Regions from separate parts of the Kocuria sp. CH-021 genome, predicted to be linked through region 4. Evidence: predicted binding sites of a transcription regulator. Region 4 holds the regulator's gene; each other region holds the start of a gene.
What was found. The regulator LexA, encoded in region 4, represses DNA repair genes until DNA is damaged. The targets are predictions, from matches to a motif close to TCGAACANNTGTTCGA.
Positions count from the first base shown of each region.

Region 1: the regulator LexA is predicted to act here: its motif matches at 1,632-1,647, upstream of ACPYN7_RS14640 (LexA family protein).
Region 2: the regulator LexA is predicted to act here: its motif matches at 941-956, upstream of ACPYN7_RS04220 (DUF6504 family protein).
Region 3: the regulator LexA is predicted to act here: its motif matches at 1,309-1,324, upstream of ACPYN7_RS04240 (DNA polymerase III subunit alpha).

Region 1 is NZ_JBNAFK010000020.1:56,535-60,131, reverse strand. Features, by position in the region: gene ACPYN7_RS14645 (Y-family DNA polymerase) at 1-1,166, opposite strand, end outside; gene ACPYN7_RS14640 (LexA family protein) at 1,181-1,621, opposite strand; gene ACPYN7_RS14635 (hypothetical protein) at 1,750-2,853, opposite strand; gene ACPYN7_RS14630 (hypothetical protein) at 3,124-3,339, opposite strand.
Region 2 is NZ_JBNAFK010000004.1:99,139-102,735, reverse strand. Features, by position in the region: gene ACPYN7_RS04225 (fumarylacetoacetate hydrolase family protein) at 1-496, opposite strand, end outside; gene ACPYN7_RS04220 (DUF6504 family protein) at 557-880, opposite strand; gene ACPYN7_RS04215 (GNAT family N-acetyltransferase) at 1,182-1,685, shown strand; gene ACPYN7_RS04210 (pyridoxamine 5'-phosphate oxidase family protein) at 1,870-2,301, opposite strand; gene ACPYN7_RS04205 (SOS response-associated peptidase) at 2,350-3,180, opposite strand; gene ACPYN7_RS04200 (lipoate--protein ligase family protein) at 3,219-3,597, opposite strand, start outside.
Region 3 is NZ_JBNAFK010000004.1:103,859-107,455, forward strand. Features, by position in the region: gene ACPYN7_RS04230 (TIGR03885 family FMN-dependent LLM class oxidoreductase) at 1-380, shown strand, start outside; gene ACPYN7_RS04235 (MOSC domain-containing protein) at 526-1,098, opposite strand; gene ACPYN7_RS04240 (DNA polymerase III subunit alpha) at 1,333-3,597, shown strand, end outside.
Region 4 is NZ_JBNAFK010000007.1:157,530-161,126, reverse strand. Features, by position in the region: gene ACPYN7_RS07425 (LysM peptidoglycan-binding domain-containing protein) at 1-267, opposite strand, end outside; gene lexA (transcriptional repressor LexA) at 689-1,384, shown strand; gene ACPYN7_RS07415 (ATP-dependent DNA helicase) at 1,520-3,597, opposite strand, start outside.

The sequences.
Region 1 (3,597 bases), on a different contig from region 4:
AGTCGGCCCAAGGCGAGGGTGCCGGTACCGAAGCGGCGGTTCACCGCATCGATCAGTTCCCCGATCGGGGCCGGCTGCTCGAGCACCCCGGGCAGAACCGGCACCGCGCCTTCGGGGGCGAGGTCCGTGCAGAGGATGCCAGCGCGCATGTACTGCATCCCGTGCATCAGCTTGGGCACCAGGGCCGCCCGGGCCGCGGTCACCAGGGGAGTGGGCTCGTTGGTGGGCACGGCCAGCCGCACCTGGGCGGAGACGTTGTGGGTGGGTCCGGGCCGGTGGGGGGAGGTGCTGGCGAAGACGGTGAGGCGCCCGGCGACTTCGCCTTCCTTCCGTAGCCGGCGGGAGGCGCGTTGGGCGAACTCGGCCACCGCCTGCCCCACGATTTCCGGATCCCAGATCGGGTCCGGGAAGGACCGGGAGACCAGGATCTGGGCCTTGGTCGCGACCTCGTCCTCGACGGGGATGGCGGGGAACCCGTTGAGCTCGAGCACGGTGCGCATCTGCACCACGGAGAACCTGTCCCGGATAGCCACCGGGTCGGCATCACGCAGCTGCGCGATCGTCTCGATTCCTATCGCCTCCAGGCGCTGGGTCAGCCGCCCGGCGATCCCCCAGACCTCGGTGACCGGCAGGGCCTCCATGAGCCGGTCCCAGTACCCGTCGGGGGCCTGGTCCCAGTGCACGACCCCACCGGTGGCGGGCAGCTTCTTCGCGGCCTCGGTCGCGATCTTCGCCCGCGTCTTGGAGCTGGCGATCCCGATGCTCACCGGCAGCCCGACGTTGCGGGCCACGGTGGCTTGCAACCGGCGCGCCCACCGCACCTGTTCTGCGGGTGTGCCGACGGGTGGGAGGAGGAAGCACTCGTCGATGGAGTACACCTCCTGGCCCATCGCGTGGCGGGCCAGGAGCAGCATCACCCGCTCCGACAGGTCCGCATACAACTGGTAGTTAGAGGAACGCTTTTCCAGCCGCCACCGTTTCGCGTCGGCGCGCAGCTGGAACCAGGGATCACCCATCTTGATCCCCAGAGCCTTGGCTTCGGGGGAGCGGGCGACGACACAGCCGTCGTTGTTGGAGAGCACCACCAGTGGCTTGCCGGTCAGGGAGGGCTCGAAGAGGGCCTCGCAGGAGGCGTAGAAGTTGTTCACGTCGACCAGGGCGATCACTGCAGAGCACCGTCCTAGTGCAGCTTCCGCTGGTTGATGTGGCGGATGCCGTAGACCACGACACCCCAGATGTGCAGGGTCGACAGGGAGGGGACCTCCACGTCCGGGTAGGCCGGGTTCTCCGGGTGCAGCACGACCCGGTCGGGGTGGACGTGGAGGGTCTTGATGGTGAAGTCCCCGTCGAGGACGGCGATCACCACGCTGCCGTCTTTGGGGGTCAGGGAGCGGTCCACGAGGACTTCGTCGCCGTGGTAGATCCCGATGCCTTCCATGGAGTCTCCGGTGACGCGGAGGATGAAGGTGGAGGTGACGTCTCTGATCAGGACCTCGTTGAGGTCGATCCGGCCGTCGTCGAAGCTGTCCTGGGCAGGGGAGGGGAAGCCAGCCGGGACTCGGACCAGGACCGCAGAGACCAGCACGGGGCGGTCAATAGTGAGCGGGACTGGATGTCTCATGCCGCCAGGATAGAACACATATTCTAAAGCTCAGCCCATAAACACAATAAACCCGTACACATATACGGGTTGGCTAGTGCCGATGCTGCGGATTCTCCCGGCCCGGCCGGACACGCCAAGGGGCCCGGCTACGGAGCCGAGACGGCCGCACCAGCCGCTTCGTTCTGGCCGGCGGCGATCTGGGCGGCCCAGCGTTGCCGGAACGGCCGGCGGGGGCCAGGCGCAGGGAAGGACGCTGGGGCGGCCGCGGCGGCAGCCGTCCGGGCGGCGTAGCGTTCGGCGGCCGCCCGTGCTGCCGCGCGGCGCTGGGCGGCTTCGGCGGCGACCCGCTGGTCGCGGGACCGCAGGGGTGTGCCGTCGGGGTGGGTCCAGGCGCGCATCCGGGCGCCCAGCCAGGCGGCGGGGTTGTCGATGCCCTCCACGGTGAGGAAGCCGTAGCGGGTGCCCTGAGGCGTCCAGTCCAGGGCGGTGAGCACGTCGGCGATGGTCCATCCGGCCTCGAAGAACGGCTTGCACACGCTCACGACGTGGGCGGTGGTGAGCTGGCGCAGCACGATCGCCTCGTGCTGGAGCTCCAGGGCAGCCGCCCGCTGAGTCTCCTTCCGCGCCCGACGGGTCACCCGCCTCGTCAAAGGCTCCGTCGTTGCATGACGGGGCCACAGCGGGGCTGTACGACGGCTCAGGGCGGCGACCACCTCGCGCCGCTGCGCGGCGCCCTTTCGGGTGCGTCGCGGCGCAGCCGCGTCCTTCGGGGAAAACTCTTCGCGCGCGTGCGGGGAAAGACTCTCCCACTTCGTGGGGACCGGGGTGTCAGTTAGTTCCACAGGCTCAACTGCCGGCTGGACGGTGCTGTGGATGAGTGCGTAGACGGGGGCCTCGCCCTGGGTGCGGCCGGTGGAGCGCGGGGTGCGGGCCGCGCTACGGCCGGTGGCCACCACGGCCAGCAGCCCGCAGTCGCGCAGGTGGCGGATCGCCCGCGCCACGGTGGAGCGGGAGCGGTCGATCTTGTTGGCCACCCAGTCCCAGGTCGTGCGCCAGGTGCGCGAGGCGGGGTCCTGCTGGCGGCAGATGATCTCTACCACGGCCAGCAGGTTCGCTCGGGCATCGGCACGGATCAACTCCAGGCTGGGGTGCTCCAGGACGGCCCGGCGCCAGGCGGCGGCGTGCTTGGCGAGCTGGCACCCCTTGGGCACAGCCCGCAGCACGACGGCCTTGGACTGCTCGTGCTCCACCCGCACCCGCCGGCGGCGTGAGGGGAACTCCCCAGCGGCCTCGAGAGCAGCGTCAGGGGCGGAATGTGACCGAAAATCGGCGTGACTGAGTGAAGAGGGGTCCATTTGCGGACGCGCCTCAGGTACACTAGGGGACACAACAGTCCCCTGGTATTGGATTCATGACAGGTTCCGATTCAGTTAGCTGTTGGAACGGCTGTCGCGAGTTTGGCGACCTGAGACAGCCGAATGACTTCGACGGCCCGCCCTGCCAGGCGGGTCGTCAGTCGTTTAAGCGGAATTAGCCAGCGGTAGGCGCGGCTCCTCCCTGTTGTCGAGCTTGTTGGACCTTCCAGCGTCGCGGTCGATCAAGGCACCGATGTACTCGGCCATGCTGAGCCCCGCCTGATGCGATGCTTCGATCGCCGCGCGGTGTTGTTCTGGAGACACACGCGCCATCAGGGCCACCTTGTGGCCCTGCAACTTCGGCTGCTGGTACTCGGTCATGGGTCGATCATGGCATATCGACACTGCTACCGATAGCGGTATCAGGTGTGTCTCGGTGATTTTTCATCCCTCCGGTACACGAAGCAAGCAGCGATGGCCTGAGTCATCTACGGCCGGGCGCAAAGTGTCGCGCGGCATGCATCCACCCTAATACATGTTGAACATGTTCAACATAAACATGTTCAAGTTCCGGGTAGCCTGGAGGGCATGTCTTGGCTAGGGGGAACAGTTTCCCGTTCCGACTCCGATGTGCTGGCT
Region 2 (3,597 bases), on a different contig from region 4:
CGAAGTTCTTGCCCTGGAACCACTCGGAGGTCCGGCCCTGCCAGTCCCGCACCGAGATGTCGTTCATGACGGTGTACCCGGCGATCGCGGCCCGCGCCCGGTCGAGCGTGGCGTGGCGCAGGGGCGAGCCGATCACCACGGTGAGCTCGGCCTCCCAGTCGATCTTCTCGGACTCCTCCGGCATGGCGATGGGGTCGGTGGGGCCGATGAGCGCGGTGGCGTACTTCGCGAAGATCGTGGGGTGCTTCGGGATCTCCTGGCCGACCTCCTCCGCGTGGTCGTAGAAGTTCAGGCCGGCGCACAGGATCTTGCCCGGGCGCAGGACGGGGGTCGCCAGGTCCGCGGGGGCCGGCGCGGGACCCGGCTCCCCCGGCAGGTGCAGGTCACCCCCGGCCAGGAGGGCCCCGACGTCCGGGACGGGAAGGTAGACGGTCCGCCCGTCCTCCTGCCGGAAGGCCTGGGTGGTGCCGTCGCGTCGCACGGTGCCGAGTCTCACGGATGCTCCCTCACGTTCTGCGGTGCGGTCTCCGTCCGATCCTATGCACCCCCGGTGCGCCTATGCACAGCGCACCACCTGCGCCCCCGAGGCGCTCGTGGCCGCGAACAGCCGCCAGCGGCCGGTGTCGAGGGTGTGGACGAGCTCGAGGGTCAGCAGCTCGGAGCGGGCGTTCAGCTGGACCTGGACCCGCCACATCTGCTGGTCCACCGCCCCGATCCCGCGGTCCTGGGGCAGCCGCGCGTCCTCGGACCACCAGGCGCGGCGCTCGTACCAGCGGACGGGGTCCTGCGCCACCCGGTAGCTCCGCCCGCGCCAGCGCACGCCCACCGGCACCCCGTCCGTGTCGCAGTCCACGTCCACGCTCTCCGTCAGAAAACCCACGACGGCTCCTCTCTCCCTCGGCCGGCGCCCGTCCCGCGGTGCGCCCTGTCCCCTGGAAGCTAGAACACCTGTACGACACGCTAACCCCGGGGAGCACTACCAGGGAACAGGTGTTCCCCGCGACGCACTGTTCATGACAGTCGTTCGCATTCGCAATTCGCAGGCGGGGAGCATGGACAAGCCCAGCGAAATGGATACGCTGAGAGCACGGAGGGCGTGCCCTGCGCGACCCGCCCGGACGTCCCTTGTCCCTCGTCCGCCCCGCCGGCATCCACCGGCGTCGACCTCACGGAGGCCTCCCATGACCGGAACCATCACGCTGATCGCCCACACCGCGCAGAACACCAGGACCCCCGCGGTGACCCTGCGTCCGGCCGCCCCGGAGGACGCCGAGAGCCTCGCCCAGCTCTACTACTCCTCCTACGAGCAGGGCGGGGTCTCCAGCCTGGAGGAGGCCCACGAGGTGATCCGGGGGGTCTTCGACGGGGAGTACGGGCCCTTCCTCCCCGAGGCCTCGCCGGTGGTGGTCGACGACGACGGGACCGTGGTGGCCGCAGCGCTCGTGCTGGCCCGGCGGGTCGGGGAGGACCTCCCCGACGTCCCCTACATCTTCGAGCTGTTCACGGCGGCCTCCCGCCGGCGGCAGGGCCTCGCCGAGCAGCTCGTGCGCTGCGCCATGAGCACCCTCTACGACAACGGTCACGACCAGGTCTGCCTGCGGATCGCCGAGGACAACGCGGCGGCGCTCGCGCTCTACCTCACGCTCGACTTCAACCGCTGGGTCCCCGAGACGGACTACGTCTGAGCCCGGCCGGCGCTCCGGAGCCGGGGGCGCGCAGACGACGCCCCGGAAGTCACCGCCCCAGGAGCCACCGGAGAGGCGCCGGACAGAGACACCGACAGAGACACCGGCAGAGACACCGGCAGAGGTGCCACGGGGAAGGCCCGGGGTCCGCAGCAGCGGACCCCGGGCCTTTTCCGTGGCCGGGTCAGAGCGCGAACTCCTCCCGGGCCGGGGGCTCGACGGCGACGTCGACGAACCGCGCCCAGCGCAGGCCCACCTCGACGAGCCGGGTGGACTCGGGCTCGTGGCCGCCGGAGCCCGGGTGGCGGGCCTCCAGCCGCTGCCCCGCCTCCTGCGCCGCGTCGCCCTCGAGCACCGCGGCGTCGCCCTCGAGCTGGAACTCCTGGCCCGTTCCGGAGACCAGCACCAGGGAGACCCTCGGGTCGGCGCCGATGTTGGAGAACTTGCGGCTGGCGATGTTCGTGCCGAAGACCAGGCGGCCGTGGTCGTCCGCCACGAGGTTGACCCAGGCGGACTCGGGGTATCCCTCGTCGCTGTTGGTCGCCACGACGCCACCGCCGTGGGCGCGGACGAAGTCCACGATGCGGCCGACGGCGTCCGGTGAGGCAGAGGTCATGGAGGGGCTCCTTGGGGACGGGGACAGGTCAGGCCCCACGGTACGCGCTCAGAACAGGGCGGGCTGCGGCACCACGAGCTCCGGGGAGTTGTTGCGCACGTTCCCGACCGCGGGGTCCACCGGGTCGAGCACCCAGCGGGCCGCCGTCCGGTGCGCCTCGGCCCGCACCAGGTCCACGAGCTGCGGGGCGTCCTCCTCCCCCGGGCGCAGCCAGTCCCCCACGTGCTCGGGCGCCAGCGGGATCGGCATCCGGTCGTGCAGGCCGTGCAGCTCCGTGAGCACCGGGTGCTCGGCGGAGGGCTCCGGGGAGTCGGTGGTGAGGACGGAGCAGGACAGCAGCCACGTGCTTCCCGCGCCGTCCCGGCCGGGCTGCAGGGCCGCGGAGTGCAGCTCCGCGCCCTCGGGCACCCGCCACCACTCGTAGATCCCGGCGAACCAGATGGTCTCCTCCGGGTCGGCCGGGTGGACGTAGTAGGGCTGCTTGCGCCCGCCCCGCCCGGCCCCGGGCTCCTTCTTCCACTCGTAGTAGCCGTTGGCCGGGACCGCGCAGCGGCGGGCCCGGACCGCCTTGCGGAAGGACGGCTTCTCGAGCACGGTCTCCGACCGGGCGTTGAACATCTTCGACCCGACCGCCGGGTCCTTGGCCCAGCCCGGGACCAGGCCCCAGCGGGCCACGTGGAGCTCGCGGACCAGCTCACCGCCGTCCTCCCCGCCCGTCAGGCGCTCGAGGACGATCGGCACGTCGGTGGTGGGCGCGGTGTTCCAGTTGGCCCGCAGCCGCTCCTGGTCGGCGTCGCCGCCGAGGCTCTCGTCCGGGACGGCCCCGGTCTCGGCCACGAGGTCGCCCACGGCCCGGGCGATGACGTAGCGTCCGCACATCTGCTGCCTCCTCGGTCTGCCCGGCTCGCGGCCGGGGCTCAGTCGGTGAGCTGCCCGTACCCCAGGTACTCGGAGTACATGCCGTACACCTTGCGGATCCCGCGCTCGACGTCGGCCACGGTGGTGCCCGGCCGCAGGTCGTCCACGGCCCCCGCGGTGGTGGGGTCCCAGTCCAGGTCGAGGGCGGCGTAGACGTCGGTGAGCACCGAGCGGATGGGCTCGGACTGCTCGACGACCAGCACCGTGGAGAAGTACCAGGCGCCGGCGACCACCCGCTGGGCGGTCCCGGCCAGCTTCACCTTCCGGCCCGGGGTCGACGACGCCGCCGGGTGCGTCCCGTGCACGCTGTGCTCGCCGGCGCAGTACTCGCCCGGGATCTCGCCGACGTCGGCCTCGACCTCGAGCTCCTCCAGGGCG
Region 3 (3,597 bases), on a different contig from region 4:
GGATGCTCGACGCCTGGCGCGAGGCCGGCGGCACCGGCCGCGCCGCGCTGCAGGTGCACCTGAGCTGGGCGGCCACTCAGGAGCAGGCCCGGGCGATCGCCCTCGACCAGTGGCGCACCAACGTCTTCGACCCCGTGACCATGGCCGAGCTCGCCTCGCCCCAGGACTACCTGCGCAAGGCGGTCCAGGAGGACGTCGGGGACGCGCAGGTCGCCGGGGCGGTCAACGTCTCCGCCGACCTCGGCCGGCACGCCCAGTGGCTGCACGAGTACGCCGAGCTCAGCTTCGACGAGATCTACCTGCACCACGTGGGGCAGGAGCAGGGCCGCTTCCTCGACGCCTTCGGGGAGGCGGTGCTGCCCCAGCTCGCGCAGGCCTGAGCCGGTGCGTCCGACGGTGACCGCCGTCGGACGCACCGGGCCACGGTCGCCCGAGTTCGTGCCGGCGGGCGCCCCGTGGCAGATCGCCGGTGCGCACGGGAAGAAGCCGGCCGCACGGGAAGCTCCCGTCAGGACCGGGAGGCGATCACGGCAACCGGGACGGCCGCCGCAGGACCGCCGCCCCGGCCTGCTCCGGGTCGAGCGGGACCGGGCTGTGCAGCACGGCCGGTCCGCGGTGCAGGACACCGCTGGACAGCGGCCGGCAGCGCAGGCCTCCTCGTCCCCGCATGGCGGCGTGCGCGCCGGGGGCGAGCACCCGGTCCATCCAGGCGCACGGGTGGGCCGGCCGGCCGCCGCGGAGCCGCACGAGTTCGCCCCGGGACTCCAGTGCGAACTCCTCGCCCAGCAGCGGGGCCAGCTGGGCGCCCCGGAGAACCACGTTGCGCCGGGTCAGGAGCGGGTCGAACGGGGGCGCGTCCAGGTCCTCGGCCATGGCCTCGAGCGCCTCGACGGCCAGCAGGGTGACGGCGGCGTCCAGGTGCGCGGCCTTGCCGAAGAACCGGTCGCCGACGACGCCCTTGCCGGCCACCAGCTCGGCCCGGTCGGCGTCGGTGCTGGGGACGTCCGCGGCGCCGTCCCGGGCGCGGCCGAAGTAGGCGTGGGCCGGGGACACGAGCAGGTGCAGGATCTCCACGTCGTACCGGTAGCTCTCCGCCATGCCGCACATCCCTCCGTCGTGACGAGGGCCGCTGCCGCTCTGCCGTGCGGCCGTCCGATCGCAGCAGCCGTCCGAGCTCAGCATAGGGCCGGGGAGCGCGGCGGGCCCGCTGAGAGCTGTTCCGCCCGTCGTCCTCGGGATGCTCGTGCGGCGTTTCCTCCTCCCTGGGGGCCCGACGGTCCTTCCGGCGGTTTGCAATTGACTTAATATTCGAACACGTATTCGAATGGGGGTGTGAGCTTTCCGCACCTGCACGTCGCCACCGCCTTCAGCGCCCACTTCGGGGTCAGCCGGCCCGCCGCCCTGGCGGCGGCCGCCGCGGCGGACGGCGCGGACGTGCTCGCCTGCACCGACCGGGACGGGCTCTACGGGGCGATCAAGCACCTCGGTGCGTGCCGGGAGCACGGCCTCGACCCGGTCCTGGGGGTCGACCTCGCCCTGCTGGCCCCCGGCCGCGAGCGCGTCCTCGGCCGCGTGGTGGTCCTCGCGGCCGGCCACACCGCCGGTGCGGGCTACGCCGCCCTGTGCCGGCTGGTCTCCACCGCCCACGCCGCGGAGGGCCCGACCGGGGCGACCGCCGCCGAGATCGCGGCCGCCGCGGTCCCGCCCCGGCACGAGGGACCGGTCCTGACCGTGCTGCTCGGACCCGCCTCCGACGTCGGGCAGGAGCTCGCGGCCCGCCGCTACCGCACCGGGCGCGCCGCCCTGGGGCGGTGGCGGTCCCTGCTCCCGGCGCCGGCGCTCGCCGTGGAGGTGGTCTCGCACCTGGCCGCCCCCGGCACCGCGTGCAGCACCTCCCACGCGGCCCGGATGCTGCGGGCCGCCCTCGAGGCAGGACTGACCCCCGTGCTGACCAACGCGGTGCGCTACGCCACCCCCGCCGAGGCCGCCACCGCCGACGTCCTCGACGCCGCTCGCGCCCTCACCCCGCTCGAGACCCTCGGGGCGCGGGCCGGCCTCGTCCCCGGCGGCAGGGGAGGAGGCACCGGGCGGGCCGGGGGGTCCCGGCGGACGGCGGCGCCGGAGCCGCTGCAGCCCAACGGGCAGGGCTGGCTCAAGTCCGCCCGGCGGATGCGCGCGCTCGCCGCGGAGATCGCCCGGGCCGCGGACCTCGGCGCCGCCGGGGCCGCGGCCCTGCTGGCCGGCACCCAGCGGGTCGCCGACCGGTGCCGGCTGGACCCGGTCGCCGACTGCGGCTGGGGGCGTCCGGTGGTGCCGGAGGCCTCCGTGCTGGGCCTGGAACGGCCGGCGCCCGCGGAGCTGCGGGCCCGGTGCGAGGCCGGCCTGGGGCGCCGCTACCCGGGCCGCCGCGCCACACGGACCGTGCGGGACCGGCTGGAGCGGGAGCTGAGGGTGATCGAGGACCTCGGCTTCGCCTCCTACTTCCTCACCGTGGCCGAGGTCTCCGCGATGATCGGGGAGATGGGCGTCCGCCACGCCGCCCGCGGCTCGGGGGTGTCCTCGCTCGTCAACCACCTGCTCGACGTCTCCCCGGTGGATCCGCTCGAGCACGAGCTGCTCTTCGAGCGCTTCCTCTCCACCGACCGCTCGACGCTCCCGGACATCGACATCGACGTCGAGTCGGCCCAGCGCCACCGCGTCTACCGGCGGATCTTCGAGCGCTTCGGCCCCGAGCGGGTGAGCCTCATGAGCATGCAGAACGCCTACCGCGCCCGCGGCGCCGTCCGGGACGCCGGGCTGGCCCTCGGGATCGACCCCGAGACCGTGGACAGCGCCGCCAAGCAGCTGTGGAACCTGCCGGCCTCGGCGCTGCGGGAGACCATCGCCCGCCGGCCGGAGCTGCGGGACTTCGCCGAGCAGGTGGCCCAGGAGAAGCAGCTCGACCTCCTCGTGGACCTCACCGAGCGCCTGGACCGGCTGCCCCGGCACATCTCCATGCACCCGTGCGGGGTGATCCTGGGGGACCTGAGCCTCCTGGACCGCACCCCGGTGCAGCCGAGCGGGACCGGAATGCCCATGAGCCAGTTCGACAAGCACGACATGGACCCCATGGGCATGCTCAAGCTCGACATCCTCGGCGTGCGGATGCAGTCGGCGCTCGCCCACGCCGTCGACGAGGTGGCCCGTGTTCATCCGGACCGGCCCCGCCTGGACCTCGAGGCGATCCCCGTGGACGACGGGAGGACGTTCGAGCTCATCCGCTCGACCCACACCCTGGGCTGCTTCCAGATCGAGTCCCCGGGCCAGCGCGAGCTCATCGGCAAGATGGCGCCCACGAGCTTCCGGGACCTCATCGTGGACATCTCCCTGTTCCGTCCCGGGCCCATGCACTCGGACATGGTCCGTCCCTATCTGGAGCACCGCCACGGCTGGTCCGAGCCCGTCTCGATCCACCCGGCCCTCGACCCGATCCTCGCCGAGACCCACGGCGTGACCGTCTTCCACGAGCAGGTCCTGCGCATCCTCGACACCTTCACCGGGTGCGGTCTCGCCCGGGCCGACGAGCTGCGCCGGCGGCTGGGCTCGGAGCGCCGGCTC
Region 4 (3,597 bases):
TTCGGTCCCGGGGCCCGGGACGGGCTCGCTCGTGGCCGTGGCCGTCGAGGGGACGAGGAAGATCACCGCCAGCACCACGAGGGCGGCGGAGCCGGCGAGGACGGGCAGGCCCAGGAACACCAGGCGGCCGCGGCGGGTCAGGGTCAGCGGGGTGCGGAAGCCGGAGCCTGCGGGGCGGGCCCGCCGGGCCGCACGGCCGCGGCCGCCCGCCGCCGCGGTTCCGCGGCGGCGCTCGACGACGGCGCTGAGGGTGGCACTGGCACTCATGACATGAACTCCTTGACGTTCCCGCACGGGCGGGCGATCTCGAACACCGGTCCGGTCGACGGCCCGTGCGGGCCTCCATTCGATCGAACATACTTTCGAATACCGATGACCCATGTCTAGCACGTGCCTGCGAACGCTGTCGACACCGGCTCGTACATATGTTTGAACACCCACGGCGTGTCGCCTAGGCTGAGGACGTGTTCGGGCCTCGGGCCGGCGCGCGCTGCGGACCCCCTGCGCGTGCCGACCGGGATCCATCGAACCACCCGGGTCCGACATCGGAACCGGGACCGTGAGGACCGGCGGCACCGGCAGCCGGACGGGAAAGGACGACGCTCCCATGGCCCAGCCCCCCACTCCCGAGGAGCCCCGCGCCCGGGGCGCCCGCCCCGGGGCGCGCTCGCGCAGCCGCGGGCTCAGCGTGCGCCAGCGCACGATCCTCGAGGCCATCCAGCGCTCCATCGCCGAGCACGGCTATCCGCCGTCCATGCGGGAGATCGGTGACCTCGTGGGCCTGGCCTCGCTCTCGAGCGTCACCCACCAGCTCTCCCAGCTCGAGAAGCTGGGCTACCTGCGCCGCGACCCCAAGCGGCCCCGGGCCATGGAGGTGCTCACGCCGCTGCAGCTGCGCGGGACCGCCGGCGCGGAGGCCCCCGAGCCGCCGGCCGAGACCGCGGCGCACGCCCGCCGCGCCGCGGGCCCAGCGGTCCACGATCCCGTGGCCGAGCTGTCCACCTCGGCCGACGTGACGATGGTCCCGCTGGTCGGCCACATCGCCGCCGGCGGGCCGATCACGGCCGAGCAGGCCGTCGAGGACGTCCTCGCGCTGCCCCGCCAGCTGGTCGGGCACGGCGAGCTGTTCATGCTGCGCGTCAAGGGCGACTCGATGATCGACGCCGCGATCTGCGACGGCGACTGGGTGGTGGTGCGACGGCAGAGCGCCGCCGACAACGGGGACATCGTGGCGGCCCTGCTCGACGACGAGGCCACGGTCAAGACCTTCCGCCAGCGGGACGGCCACACGTGGCTGCTGCCGCAGAACACCCGCTACGAACCGATCCTCGGCGACCACGCCACCGTGATGGGCAAGGTCGTCTCGGTGCTGCGCAGCCTCTGAGCCGCCGCGCTCCCCGGTGCCCGGGCCCCCGCCGTCGGCGGGGGCCCGGTCTCGTGCGGCCCGGCGTCGTGCGGCCCGGTGTCGTACGGTTCCCTGTCGAACGCGCCGGCCGGGCCCGGCCGGTGCCGGGCCTGCTCAGCCCGTGGCGAGCCGCTGCAGGGCCCCGAGCACCACCGAGCGGTCCGTGGTGGTCCACAGCGGCGGCAGGGACCCGCGGAGGAAGCCGCCGTAGCGGGCGGTCGCGATCCGTGAGTCCAGGATCGCCACGACGCCCCGGTCCCCGCCCGAGCGGATGAGCCGCCCGGTCCCCTGGGCGAGCCGCACGGCCGCGTGCGTCGCGGAGACGGACATGAAGCCGTTGCCGCCGGCCCGCTCCGCGGCGCGGCTGCGGGCGCTCGCCAGCGGGTCGTCCGGGCGGGGGAAGGGGATCCGGTCGATCATCACGAGCCGGCAGGAGGCCCCCGGGACGTCCACGCCCTGCCACAGGCTCATCGTGCCGAACAGGCTCGTCGAGGGGTCGTCGGTGAACTCCTGGACGAGGCCCGCGAGCGAGGACTCCCCCTGGCACAGGATCGGCAGGTCGGTGCGCGCGCGCAGGGCCTCGGCCGCCTCCTCCGCGGCCCGGCGGGAGGAGAAGAGCCCGAGGGCCCCGCCCCGGGAGGCCTCCAGCAGCGCCAGCATCTCGTCCAGCTGGGCCTCCGTGAGCCGGCGGCCGGGCTTCTCCAGGTGCTTGGCGAGGTACAGGATGCCCTGTCTCGGGTAGTCGAACGGGCTGCCGACGTCCACGCCCTCCCAGCGCGGGGCGCCCTCGCCGCGCAGGCCCAGGGCACCGGCGGCGGAGTCGAAGGACGAGCCGACGGACAGGGTCGCCGAGGTGAGGACCACGGTGCGCCCGTCGAAGAGCCCCTCCCGCAGGGTGCCGGCCACGCTGAGCGGCGCCACGTGCAGGGTCGCCGGATCGGTGTCCTCGGCGGGCACGTAGCCGCGGCCGGGCTCCCAGCCGCCCTGCCGGGAGATCCACAGCACCTCGCGGTGCTCCTCGGCGGCGAGGATCCGCTCGGCGAGGTCGAGGACGTCGCTGACCCGGGAGCGGGCCAGCTGCCGGCCGGCGTCCCCGTCCTTCTCCCCCGCACCGGCCTTCGACTCGGTCATCACGGTGCGGGCGGCGTCCCGGATCTGGGCCACGGCCGCCGCCTGGGCGTCCCCGAGGCCCCGGTGCAGCAGCTCGGCCGCAGCGCCCGTCAGCGCGGCCTCGAGATTGGCGGCCCCGGCCGTGAGGGAGTCGGCGCTCGCAGAGGTGTGCTTGCGCACGGACGCGGCGGCCGAGCGCACCATGGCCGCGGAGAGCTGGCCGGTGACCGCACCCGTCACCCGGTCCTGGAGCTCGTGGGCCTCGTCGATGACCACGACGTCGTGCTCGGGCAGCACGGTGATCCCCTCGAACGCGTTGATCGCGAGCAGGGCGTGGTTGGTGATGACGATGTCGGCCTCGCCGGCCCGCTGCTTGGCGAGCTCGGCGAAGCAGTCCTCGACCAGGGGGCAGCTGCGGCCCAGGCACTCCTTGGCGGTGACGGACACCTGGCGCCAGGCGCGGTCGCTGACACCGGGGAGCACCTCGTCCCGGTCCCCGCTCCCGGTGTCCCGGGCCCACTCGCGCAGGCGCTGGACCTCCTGGCCCAGCCGCCCGGGCTGCTCGGCGGCCTCCGGCTGCGGCGCGCCGGGGTGCGGGGCGGCGTCGGGCAGGGCGAACAGCGCGCCGGGGTCGTCGTCGGACGGATAGCCGCCCTCGATCTTGTGCAGGCACGCGTAGTTGCTGCGGCCCTTGAGCAGGGCCACGTCCACGTCGCGCTCGAGCTCGCCCTCGAGGGCGGCCAGCAGCCGGGGCACGTCCCGGCCCACGATCTGCGACTGCAGCGCGAGCGTCGCCGTGGCCACGACCACGGGCTTGTCCGCGTGCTGGGCGTGCTCGACGAGCGGTGCCAGGTACGCGAGGGACTTCCCCGTGCCGGTCCCCGCCTGGACCAGCAGGTGCCGGCCGCGGTCCAGGGCCTCGGCGACCTTCGCGGTCATCAGCCGCTGGCCGTCCCGGACCTGCCCGCCCATCGCGGTGACGGCGGTGTCCAGCAGGGCCAGGGCGTCCTTCGCCCCGGGCAGGGTCTCGGGGCGCACGTCCGGGACGGCGTGCCCGGACTCCTCCACGGATGCGGCGGCCA